Regions from separate parts of the Paenibacillus sp. NPDC055715 genome, predicted to be linked through region 2. Evidence: riboswitches for the same ligand, from Rfam matches in the RefSeq annotation. Region 2 holds a riboswitch; the other holds the start of a gene.
What was found. Region 2 has a riboswitch for glycine ahead of gcvT (glycine cleavage system aminomethyltransferase GcvT). Riboswitches for the same ligand answer to the same signal wherever they lie in the genome.
Positions count from the first base shown of each region.

Region 1: another riboswitch for glycine. It lies ahead of ACWGOO_RS18930 (alanine/glycine:cation symporter family protein); the one in region 2 lies ahead of gcvT (glycine cleavage system aminomethyltransferase GcvT).

Region 1 covers NZ_JBSHGA010000014.1:23,878-30,255, reverse strand. The annotation lists gene ACWGOO_RS18945 (MIP/aquaporin family protein) at 1-711, opposite strand, end outside; gene ACWGOO_RS18940 (PTS transporter subunit EIIC) at 1,121-2,650, shown strand; gene ACWGOO_RS18935 (hypothetical protein) at 2,719-2,907, shown strand; gene ACWGOO_RS18930 (alanine/glycine:cation symporter family protein) at 3,197-4,615, opposite strand; glycine riboswitch at 4,774-4,868, opposite strand; glycine riboswitch at 4,886-4,961, opposite strand; partial or broken gene ACWGOO_RS18925 (PTS glucose transporter subunit IIA) at 5,043-5,150, shown strand; gene ACWGOO_RS18920 (thioredoxin family protein) at 5,265-5,780, shown strand; gene ACWGOO_RS18915 (sugar phosphate nucleotidyltransferase) at 5,980-6,378, opposite strand, start outside.
Region 2 covers NZ_JBSHGA010000015.1:32,946-39,323, forward strand. The annotation lists gene pulA (type I pullulanase) at 1-267, opposite strand, end outside; gene gcvH (glycine cleavage system protein GcvH) at 803-1,198, opposite strand; glycine riboswitch at 1,496-1,684, shown strand; glycine riboswitch at 1,685-1,781, shown strand; gene gcvT (glycine cleavage system aminomethyltransferase GcvT) at 1,863-2,963, shown strand; gene gcvPA (aminomethyl-transferring glycine dehydrogenase subunit GcvPA) at 3,091-4,446, shown strand; gene gcvPB (aminomethyl-transferring glycine dehydrogenase subunit GcvPB) at 4,443-5,969, shown strand; gene ptsP (phosphoenolpyruvate--protein phosphotransferase) at 6,087-6,378, opposite strand, start outside.

The sequences.
Region 1 (6,378 bases), on a different contig from region 2:
ATTCCCTTTAAATACGGTCTGGTAAAACAGCCCTCCGAAAGAGCCCCCCAGCAATGGCCCTACAATCGGCACCCAGGCATATTTCCAGTTCGATATTCCTTTACCAGGAATCGGCAGCAGCCAATGCACAAGACGCGGGCCCAAATCTCTAGCCGGATTAATAGCATAACCTGTCGTCCCGCCGAGGGACAAGCCGATGCTGACAACCAGAAAACCCACAATGAGTGGATTCAGTCCCTCAGTGAAGGAGTTGGCACCGAATGACTGCAAAGCAAGAACAAAGATGAAAGTACCTATCATTTCACTAAGCACGTTGGCGAATGGGTGATCAATAGCCGGTCCTGTAGCAAATACACTGAGTTTGGTTGCTGTGTCCTCCGTCTCTTTCCAGTGGAGCAAATAATGCAAAACCACAATCACGGCACCCGCCATGGCCCCAAGAAGCTGAGCTGCAATATAGCCCGGAACATCCCTCCACGGAAAAGCTCCCTGAAATGCAAGCGCCAGCGTCACCGCCGGATTCAAATGTGCTCCGCTGATCTGACCAACTGCATATACCGCAACGGCGACCGCGAGTCCCCAACCGAATCCGATCACAATCCAGCCAGAGCCGTGGGCAAATGATTTTTTCAGGGACACCCCTGCGCATACTCCGCCACCTAGGGCAATAAGGATCATCGTCCCTATGAATTCGGCTGCGTATGGCGACATACAACCTACCTCCTTAATAGATCAACCGATTTTCAATCGCTTTCACCGCGCACAAAAAAAGAAAAGCCATCACAAACCGCCCCCCTGTGCTCTAACATGGGATGTCTGTGTGGCTCTCTTGTCTCCGTCACGATTATTAACTTAAATTTGATATTATATAAGCATGTAAGCGATGTCAACTGCGGATTTACGTTTTTCTATGTACTAAAATAATCATTGACCCTATCAGATTCCCTGATTTATAATGTAAAAAAATGGGTTGACCAATCTTTTGGCATACGACCAGGCTCATAGTTATGAGCTAGAAAGCGAAAGGAAAGAGATCCGCTTTGCGGTTCTTTTTTGTTGTCCGGTAAGGATTTCAGGATGATACGACGCTCCCAAACTTGACGAAGAAGGGAAGAATGTTATGCTGAAATTTCTGCAAAAAATCGGCAAGTCGTTCATGCTTCCAGTAGCCACACTACCCGCCGCAGGGATTTTACAAGGATTGGCTCTGATTAACTATGAAACGGATATACCGCTGGGTCCCGAAGTGGGCGGATTTCTGAATCATTATGTTACTCCTTTTCTGAACGAGGGGGCGGGTGCCATCTTCGGCAATCTGGCGTTCATTTTTGCCATCGGTGTTTCCATGGGCCTGGCCGGGGATGCTGTAGCTGCACTATCAGCAGTCATTGCCTACATGGTGCTGACCCGCATTTTGGCGGCAGTACCGGGCATATTTGCATATATCCCGGATGACGTCAAGCTGGACATGGGGGTACTGGGTGGTATTTTTATCGGCGGATGGTCTGCTTTTCTGTTCAAAAAATATCACAACATCCAGCTTCCGGATGGGCTCGGTTTCTTCTCGGGCAAACGTTTCGTCCCTATGATCACGGCCTTCACGACCATGATTCTGGCCATTCTGCTCGGTATGATCTGGAGTCCGATACAAGATGGGATTACAGCCTTTGGCAACTGGATTGTCGGCTTTGGGGGAATCGGGTCGATGGTATTCATGATTGCTAATCGGCTGCTGATCCCGCTCGGTTTGCACCATGTATTGAACTCTATTGCGTGGTTTCAAATCGGTGACTACACTAATGCAGCAGGCGAGGTCGTTCATGGTGACCTGACGCGTTTCTTCGCGGGCGATATTTCGGCAGGTATGTTTATGTCCGGCTTCTTCCCCATTATGATGTTCGCTCTGCCTGCGGCTGCCCTCGCGTTTATTCATACGGCCAAACCGGAAAAACGTAAAGCGGTCGCCTCCATCTTCATCGGTTCTGCGCTGGCATCGTTCCTGACCGGAATTACCGAGCCCCTCGAATTTTCCTTTATGTTCGTTGCACCGTTGCTTTATGGCATCCATGCACTGCTTACAGGTCTGAGTGGTCTGATCATGTACCTACTGGATGTCAAACTCGGCTTTTCTTTTTCGGCAGGACTCATTGACTATCTGGTCAATATGAAGCTCTCCACCCATCCATTGCGAATGATCCTCGTCGGGCTTGCTTTTGCCATCGTATACTACTTCCTGTTCCGATTCATCATTCTCAAATTCAACCTAAAAACCCCTGGGCGTGAAGACGATGCAGAAGACGGCCTCCTGTTTGACACTAACGAACCCAAATCCAATGAAAAGGCGAGTGCCGCATCCGATAGTCAGTCCAGTCATGTAGGCAAGGTGGTGGCCTATCTCGGCGGTTCAGACAATATCCAAAGCATCGATGCGTGCATCACACGGCTGCGTCTCGTCGTCAAAGACGACAAAGCGGTTAACGACCAAGCTCTCAAACAGCTCGGAGCGTCGGGAGTCATCAGGCTTGGCAGCGGTACGGTACAGGTTATTTTCGGTACGCGATCCGAAATTCTGAAAGACGAAATACAACGGCTAAACCATTCACAACTTGTTCAGCAGGTAGACCATCTCAGGCAGCAAGAAGGGAAATGACGTGAAGACAGCTTTGAACAAGCAGGTCTGCCCAGTGATTCTGCAAAGGTCAGTGCTACGATTCGCACATGGGCGACTATATGGCCACCGGAGAACAGCTTCAGCAAAAGGTCGGAAGCCGTTCGTTTTTAGCCGGCAATATTGTAAACGTTTATATTCAGATGCTTGCCCAAAATACGGACCTGTACTTCAAGCGGACGGCAGCTACATCGGTAATCAATCCCCCTCATACCGTTTGGGCTGGCAAACCGCCGTGACTTTTCACAAAAAGCAATTTACTCGCCAATACGGATGGCTGAACCCCCGAATGGAATGCTTCGGTCCATAACGGAAAAGTTTCCTCTTTTGTAGGCGCAATCTGGATGAAGCAAGTTCTAACGGAGGCCGCGCCGGATACGCATCTATAGAGCGCCAGCCAGCTTTATCCTGCTCTAAACGCAAAAAGGGAGTTCCTCCCAGCTTGTAATGGCTGAGGGACACTCCCTTTCGTTATCCTTGCAAATGATCTTGCAGATTCAATATTCTTAAATCCGAATATCTCGGACTTTATGAGCTGACCGTTTGTCCTTTTTCTTCTATTTCTATGGCTGCACCTGCACTGGCACCTGCAAGTATTCCTTTTTTCTTGTCAGGATACAAGGAATCCATATAGGTACGGGTTTCAGCAACGACAATTCCTGACAAGCCGAGCAGTGCAATCAAGTTCGGGAAGGCCATCATGGCGTTAAAGATATCTGCCAGCAACCAGATCGCATCCAGCTTAATAAACGCGCCGCCGGCAACCAACGCAATGAACAGATAACGATACGGCTTAATCCATTTGACACCCAGTAAGTATTCAACACAGCGTTCTCCATAGTAGTTCCAGCCAAGCATCGTGGTGAACGCGAACATAATCAGAATGATTGTGAGCAGTTCCGCACCCAGCGGGAATGCGCTCGAGAAAGCTTGCTGCGTCATCAAGCCCGCATCAGTAGGACCGCTCCATACGCCGCTAACCAGCAGCGTCAACCCGGTCATCACACAAATAATCATCGTATCTATAAAGACGCCTGTCATGGAAATCAACCCCTGCTCCGCAGGCCATTTGGTTTTGGCGGCTGCGGCTGCAATCGGTGCGCTTCCCAATCCGGCCTCATTAGCAAAAATTCCTCTCGCTACCCCGCTGCGCATCGCCAGCATAATTGTAGCCCCGGCAAATCCACCCGTCGCAGACGTCGTAGAAAATGCCGAATGCAGCACAAGCGCGAGTGCGGCAGGAATCTGATCGGCGAACCGAATCAGTACGATCATACAGATCAGCACGTACAAGCCTGTTTTGAAGGGAACGACTTTTGTTGATACCTTGGCAATGCTCTTGAGCCCTCCAATGGTAACGAGTCCCGTAAGGGTAGCAATGATCAATGCCGTTACAATCGGCGGAACACCAAAGCTGTTTTCGGTCGAGGATACAATCGCTTTGACCTGCGGAAATGTTCCAATCCCGAACAGCGCCACCAGCATTCCGGAAAAAGCGAACAGCATCGCCAGCGGTTTAAAGCGGCGTCCAAGCCCTTTTTCAATATAATACATCGGGCCGCCGGAAAATTGTCCATTCCGATCCTTCACCCGGTATTTTACCGCAAGCACACCTTCGGCATATTTCGTCGCCATCCCGAAAAAGGCTGCAACAACCATCCAGAACAAGGCACCCGGTCCGCCCAGTTTTATCGCTGTCGCGACGCCGACAATGCTTCCTGTACCTACTGTGGCCGCCAGCGCCGTACTCAGGGCCGCAAAACTGCTGACATCCCCGCTGCCTTCATTCGGGGCCTTGCCGATCAGCTTGATCGCCAGGGGAAGGCGGAAGACCTGCAACATTTTCAAACGTATGGTCAGCCATAGACCTGTTCCCATGACGAGAATGATCAGAGGAGCACCCCATATCCAACTGCTAATCGTTTCTAGCACATGTACCAAATTCATTTCAACCCGCTCCTCCAGCATATTAATAAACAAAAAAGAGTCAAATCCGCTGATTCGACTCCTGGAGAGGTTAAAGGCACGAAAAAATACAACCATCTTGTGCAGGATCAGCCACTAACAGCTCATAAAAAAGCCTAGGGCATCCCCTGTCACAGGTTATTCGCGTCTCTGTCCTTTTGCCTGAGAGTTTAAGCAGATGATATCTGCGGTGCACCTTCGGCGCCCAATTAAGGGTCTCTCCAGAGTTCTGTCCGTTTACGGTCCCACTTGTTGCTGTAATCAGCCAAGCACCTGAGAGTTTTGCCCCTTCGGTCGGAACTTACGTTCCATCTCCCGCAAACATCAACCAGACATATGAAATTGTTTTTTATTATACAAAAAAATTTCAGCTTTTTACAAGTGAAAAATTTGTGAAGTCGTTTCGTTTTTTTTTGAAAAGCACGTAAAAGAAGGCGATATGGTTAAGCAAGGGCAACTGTTGCTGGAATTTGATATCGAGCAAATTAAAGCCGCAGGCTTTACAACGGCTACGCCGAAAGCTTTCCAGATGGAGAGCTTCTTTTTCGTACATAGTGAGACAAGTATTACAGCGAAAAATGGAAATATCATTTATGATATGTATAGGGTTGTTAAATAAAGGGGGATTTCCGTGAAAAAAGGATATATCATCGGTTTAAGTGTGATTGCGCTGCTCGTCATTGCTATCGCTATTTCGGCTGTGTTCAAGTTTCAGGATCTGGAGCAGGTTGTTCAGCAGAAAGACAAAGAGATTCAAGCGAGCAAAAGCAATTATCCCGAAATATATGACCACTTGAATGCAGTTACGTTTGATGGTTTTAAGAATTTAATTCAGCAGGATCAAAGTGTGTTTGTCTATGTCGGCAGACCCAGCTGTGGTGACTGCAACCGTTTTGAGCCTAACTTTAACAAGATGATTGAACAGTATCATCTGGACTCCAAAATTACTTTTTTCAACGTACATAAAATTCATGAGGACAAGCCCCAATGGAATCAATTCAAAGCGGATTACAACGTTAAATACACCCCCACTATTGCAGAATTCAGACAGGGCAAGCTAGTTGATAAAATAGAATGGACGCCTGAAAGAGACCTCAGTACGGATGTCGTAAAAGAGTGGCTGATTTCCAAGAAGCTTATTCTATAAGCCTCTTGCTACGCTATGCATTACGGTACACGTACAAGCTGTTTATGCGGAAAAAAGGTATTCACGCGTTCAACGCATGAATACCTTTGTTAAGTAAATAAATATAAATTATCCACTATTAAAAAATAGTTCCTACTCCTTCATCACTACCTTCTGATAGCCTCGTTCATCTACATCCGAGCCCTATACTGTAGGTACTTCATAGGGTATGAGTGTCAAGCGGATCGGGAAATTCATATCGGCTAATATCCGTTTCCGATACGATATGTCCGATTTGTGACTCGATGAATTCCAAATCCCCCTCTACTGCTCCTATAAAATGCTTTGCACCGGGTTCTACGACGATGACCTCACCGGGGCTGACCGTCTGTGTTACGCCATTGATACAGACGCTTCCGATTCCTGAGACAATGGTCCAAACTTCTTTACGGAACTGATGCTCATGATAGCTGATAAATCTTCCAGCCGAAATGACAACACGTTTGGTAACTGTCTGTAATCCACTTGCCGCTTGTTGATGGGATAATACAGTTTGTTTCCCCCAGAAGCGCTCTTCAAAACGCGGGCCGATTTCAATTTCCGCCACCATATCCTTAAT
Region 2 (6,378 bases):
GTTCCAGTTACCTTCCAGTTCTACGGACCATACACCCTGCTCATCACGGCTCATCGGATATTCCCGGCCACCGCTATGGTCCTGAACGTTACCTTCCTGGTCGTACAATCCAGCGTTGTCATACAGCGCTACATGGACTTGCTTCGCAGTCGGTGCCCATATTTTAAACATGCTGCCCGCAGGCGTATAAGTAAGACCCAAATCATGGCCTTCATATGTGGGATATGTTGTGTGCTCAAGCTTCTTGAGTTGACTGAAATCAGACATTCCTGTTCACCACCCATTTCTGTACATCGGCTTTCAGCCTCTGTTCATCCATCATTTATGATGTATACGACTTGTCAGTATACCAGGATTTTGCAAATTCTTCACCTATCTAGGCTATCAAAATAAGACAAGCTTGAAAAGTCGGATGATTTCAAATCCAGATGCTGCCTTCATTTCACACGCACACTCCATTTTATGACAAAATCATGAACAGGCTACAGCAGCAGCCCTCCAAGCACCATAAATAATTCCTTTTATCCCTTCACATGCATGTCAAAACCGCCAAAAAGTCAGGACAGCCTTATCATCCAATACCGTCTTTGTAACGTGAGCATTTAGTCGAGAAGCCATCTTGTCATAAGTACAATTTATGTACGAAATCCACCCTCTAAACAAGAGTAAAACACGTAATTACGCTTGCCAACAAAGATAGCAAAAAAATAGCCGCCATGCCCAATCATCGCGACTATTTTTATACAAAACCGAGCGGACAAAAGCCGCCTTATTCAGTTATCCAACCTACATTGCCCCATTATTACTCATTGGCAGTCAACTGCTCGTACTGATCCGCAGACAGCAGCTTGCTTAGTGCTTCCTCTACATCTTCTCCAATCTTTACTTCGATCATCCAACCTTCTTCATAGGGAGACTCGTTCACCAGCTCAGGTGTGCTTTCCAGCGCTTCATTCATCTTCAAGACCGTTCCCGTCACCGGAGCGAACAGGTCGGATACTGTCTTTACCGATTCAATAGTACCAATCTCTGTCCCCTGCTCAATCGTTGCTCCCTCCCCAGGCAGCTCCACAAAAACGATATCGCCCAGTTGATGCTGTGCAAAGTCCGTAATACCGATTCGTACCGTTCCATCCTCTATGCGCTGAACCCACTCGTGTTCCTCCGTGTACCAAAATTGCTGCTTCACTTCACTCATCCTGCTCCGCCTCGCTTCCCTATGGATTAAATGTTTCGCCTACCCATCCGTGACAGGTTAAGGTTATGACAACAAGAACTATCATGTCAATAATACTAACAAAAATATTTCCACTACTTCATATATCGTTCTAATTAAAAATACGACAAGATATAACAAACGCTTACATATCCTAATTTATAAATAAAATGTTTTTGAAAAGATATTGATGACATTTTTGTTGACATTTCGAATGAATTTGCGTATTAATGGGTAATAACAAGTACTTTTGGAAATACCCGATAACTGTAAACGCGGATGAACGTGGAGGGAGAGACTGCCAAAACTCGCATAGCTGTTGCCGCCTGTGAAAACAAGGTAGCAAGCGAGCCGGATCAAGCTGTTACCGGCAGGACCGGATGACGTATAGCTGATCCAAGGGCAGCGCCGAAGGAGTAAACCTGCACCGCAGGTGAATCTCTCAGGCAAAAGGACCTCTGCTGGACGCATCTCTGGAGAGCATTCGCCATACAGGCGGATCACCCAAGGGGAAACCCGGTACACACCGGGGCAACTCTCAGGTATCAAGGACAGAGCTGAAAAAAAGTGTGTGGACTGCCGTCCATACGTTTTTTTTCGGCCTGTCTTTTTTGTTTAGACGATCACACTGGATAGGAGTGAAAAAATGACTAACTTGCGAAAAACGCCGCTGTATTCGTCCTACGGCACGCTGCCGGGGGTTCGTTGCATTGATTTTGACGGCTGGGAGCTGCCTGTACAGTTCAGTGGCATTCAAAAGGAACATGAGGCCGTTCGGCAACGTGCGGGTTTGTTTGATGCATCACATATGGGTGAATTCTTGGTCGAGGGCCAGGAAGCCGAAGCATTTCTGCAACAAGTGACGACGAACGATGTCAGTCAGTTGGAGCCAGGTCAGGCCCAATACTCACTCCTGTGTTACCCGGATGGAGGTGTAGTAGACGACCTGCTTGTTTACTGTAAAGGGTCGGAGCGTTACATGCTCGTTGTGAATGCCTCCAATATCGACAAGGATTGGGATTGGCTGCTCCGCCATGCGCCTGCATCCGTTCATCTGGAAAACGTATCAGATGCGGTAGCACTTCTGGCATTGCAAGGACCTGAAGCTGCTCGTATTGCCGCAGCCGTGACAGACACGGACATTACGAATCTGGCATCCTTCCGATTCAATGAGGATGTGCAATTGTTCGGGGCAAAAGCGCTCGTCTCCCGCACCGGGTACACGGGTGAAGACGGTTTTGAATTTTATGTGCCCGCGGCGGATGCACCGGCAGTATGGGACGGATTGCTTCGCATCGGTGAGCCGTATGGTCTGGTTCCCGCCGGACTTGGAGCCAGGGATACACTGCGCTTCGAGGCGCGGCTGCCACTGTACGGACAAGAGTTGTCCGCTACCATTTCGCCACTGGAAGCTGGTTTAGGCTTCTTCGTCAAGCTGAATAAGGGAGATTTTATCGGCAGTGAGGCCCTGCAACGTCAGAAAGAACAAGGCATTCCGCGCAAGCTGATCGGACTGGAAATGCTCGACCGCGGCATCCCGCGTGCTCATTACCCCGTTTTTGCGGAAGGACAGCAAATCGGCGAGGTCACAACGGGAACCCAGTCGCCCACCTTAAAGCGTAATCTGGGTTTGGCTCTGGTAGACAGCCGTTTCAGTTCCCTATCCACGCCGCTGGAGGTCGAGATTCGTGGCAAGCGCCTGCGCGCCGAGGTGGTAGCCGCACCCTTTTATAAACGCACACGCTGATTTAAATACTCGTCTTACTAGCGATCTTGATCCGTTACTAACCGCTGCGCAGTTGGCAATCGTTTATGAATCATTTGTTAACCGTTTACGTTTTTACGATTTTGTTGGTTGAAAGGAGCCAGACCCAATGAAACAACATCGCTATCTTCCCATGACTGAACAGGATCAAGCCGAAATGCTACACGTGGTCGGCGCATCGTCCATCGAAGATTTATTCAGCGATATTCCTGAGGCGATCCGGTATGAAGGGGAGCTTCCCCTTTCTTCTCGGCTAGACGAAAGAGCCTTAACCCGCCACTTATTCGGGCTGGCCGGGCAAAACGCCAATACTGACACGCACGCCAGCTTTCTCGGCGCAGGGATTTACGATCATCATATTCCATCCGTCATCCAGCATATCACTTCACGCTCAGAATTTTATACAGCCTACACCCCCTATCAGCCGGAGGTAAGTCAGGGCGAGCTGCAAGCCATCTTCGAATTTCAATCGTATATATGCGAATTAACAGGCATGGCTGTAGCCAATGCCAGCATGTATGATGGAGCGACTGCGCTGGCAGAAGCGGGCTCATTGGCCGCCGCTGCCACCCGCCGCAAGCAGCTCATCGTATCGCGGACCGTCCATCCGGAGTCACGTCAGGTGTTGGCTGCCTATGCACGCGGGCTGGATTTGGATATCGTGGAGATCGACTGTGCAGACGGCGTAACTGATGTGAAGGCGTTAACGGCAGCCGTATCGGATCAGACGGCGGCTGTTTTGGTCCAAAGCCCTAATTTTTTGGGGGCCGTGGAAAATCTGAAGCCGATCGCTGACCTGATCCATGCGCACAAGGGTCTTATGGTCGTCAGCGCCAATCCGCTGGCGTTGGGCTTGCTAGAAGCGCCAGGCAAGCAGGGCGCGGATATTGCCGTAGGAGACGCGCAGCCGCTTGGCATCCCCTCCTCCCTCGGCGGCCCGACCTGCGGTTACTTTGCCGTTTCTCAGGCGCATATGCGCCGTATCCCCGGACGCATTGTCGGCCAGACCACAGATCGCAACGGCAAACGTGGCTTCGTGCTGACCTTGCAGACACGGGAGCAGCATATCCGCCGAGAAAAGGCTACCTCTAACATATGCTCCAATCAGGCGTTGCTCGCTTTATCTGCCTCTGTGTATTTGTCCGTCATGGGTAGGCAGGGCATCGCGGAAGTAGCCGAGCTAAACTTGCACAAAAGCCGTTACGCATTGGAGCAATTACTGGGCTTGAAGGGCGTAACCGCCTCCTTTACCGCTCCCACCTTTAACGAGTTTGCTCTTCGGTTACCTGAGAATACCGATATGAATAAACTGCAAGCCGGATTGCTTGCTGCCGGATTTATCGGCGGCTACGATTTAGGGCGGGATTATGAGGAATATACAGGTCACATGCTGATTGCCGTGACAGAGCAACGAACAAAGGAAGAGATAGATCAATTCGTTCACACCTTGGGGGGATTGCTATGACACACACCACCGGACAAGATCAGGGTATACCGAATCCAGAAGTCGAATCCAATCAAAATCAGATGAAAGAGCAGGATCAGGCGCTCATTTTTGAATTGAGTAGACCGGGCCGGATCGCCTATTCCCTGCCCGAATGCGATGTTCCCCGCCGTCCGGTAGCAGAGCTTTTGCCGGATTATGCACAGCGTAGCGAGCCTGCAGCATTGCCCGAGGTATACGAAATAGACGTTATTCGACATTATACCGCCCTGTCACGACGCAATTTTGGCGTGGACAACGGATTTTATCCGCTCGGCTCCTGTACGATGAAATACAACCCCAAGGTGAACGAGGATGTCGCCCGTTATGCAGGCTTCGCCAAAATCCATCCGTACCAGCCGGAGGACAGCATCCAGGGAGCCATGGCACTGCTCCATACGCTTCAAAACGATCTGGCCGCGTTAACCGGCATGGAGGCCGTCACCCTTCAGCCCGCTGCGGGCGCCCATGGCGAATGGACCGGGCTGATGATGATCCGCTCCTACCACGAAGCACATGGTGAGCGACGTACCAAGGTGCTCGTGCCGGATTCCTCGCACGGAACGAACCCCGCCAGCGCCGCTGTGGCAGGCTTCGAAACGGTTACCCTCCCCTCCACACCACAGGGGCTGGTGGATCTGGACGCGCTGCGTCAAGCCGTAGGCAACGACACCGCTGCGCTTATGCTGACCAATCCGAACACGCTCGGGCTGTTCGAGAAGCAAATCGCTGACATTGCCGCGATTGTGCATGAAGCGGGTGGCCTGCTCTATTATGACGGTGCGAACTCCAACGCCATTATGGGGATCACCCGCCCCGGGGATATGGGTTTTGACGTGGTGCATCTCAATTTGCACAAAACGATGAGTACCCCACATGGCGGAGGTGGCCCCGGCTCGGGACCTGTGGGGGTAAAGCAGCGGCTCATTCCGTATTTGCCCAAGCCGCTTGTCGTGCGTGATCCACAAGGCACGTACCACTGGGACCGAGAACAGGGCGATTCCATCGGAAGGGTCAAAGCCTTTTACGGCAACTTCGGCATTCTCGTCCGTGCCTATGCCTATATCCGCAGCTATGGCCCTGACGGCTTGAAGCGGGTATCCGAATGCGCCGTACTTAATGCCAATTATATGATGCAACGGCTGGCTCCGCATTTTGACATCCCTTATTCTGGGTATTGCAAACATGAATTTGTGATGTCCGGGCGCGGCTTGAAGAAATTCGGAGTACGTACGCTTGATGTTGCCAAGCGATTGCTCGATTTTGGCTATCATCCGCCTACGATTTATTTCCCGCTGAATGTAGAGGAATGTATCATGATCGAGCCGACAGAAACGGAAAGCAAGGAGACGCTTGATGCCTTCATCGACACCATGATCCAAATTTCGCGGGAAGCAGAGGAAACCCCTGAATTGGTGCTAAATGCTCCATATACTACCCCAGTTACTCGACTGGACGAAGCAGCCGCAGCTCGCAAGCCCATACTGAACTGCTCATGCAGCTAAAAGTTAACTCCAACTCTGGACATACAAAAAGGCCGGTATCTGATGAGATACCGGCCGCTGTATATAAACAGCTATTTTTGTTGAAAAAAAATAATCTTTGAAATGTGATACCCTTCCTTAGCCCTCAATGCCTTGTACCAATTCAACAACCTGCTCGGCTGTTTGCATGTCCAAAGCTTTTGCAGCCAGTTTCTCCATGTCCGCGCGGGACAATTTCGAAATTTGACTGCGTGCTGGCAGAATGGAAGTAGCACTCATGCTGAACTCATCGAGTCCCAGACCCAGCAGCAATGGAATTGCTGTTGTGTCCCCTGCCATTTCGCCGCACATACCTACCCAACGTCCTTCACGGTGAGCGGCATCAATAACCATTTTCACCAGACGCAGAATGGATGGGTTATATGGTTGG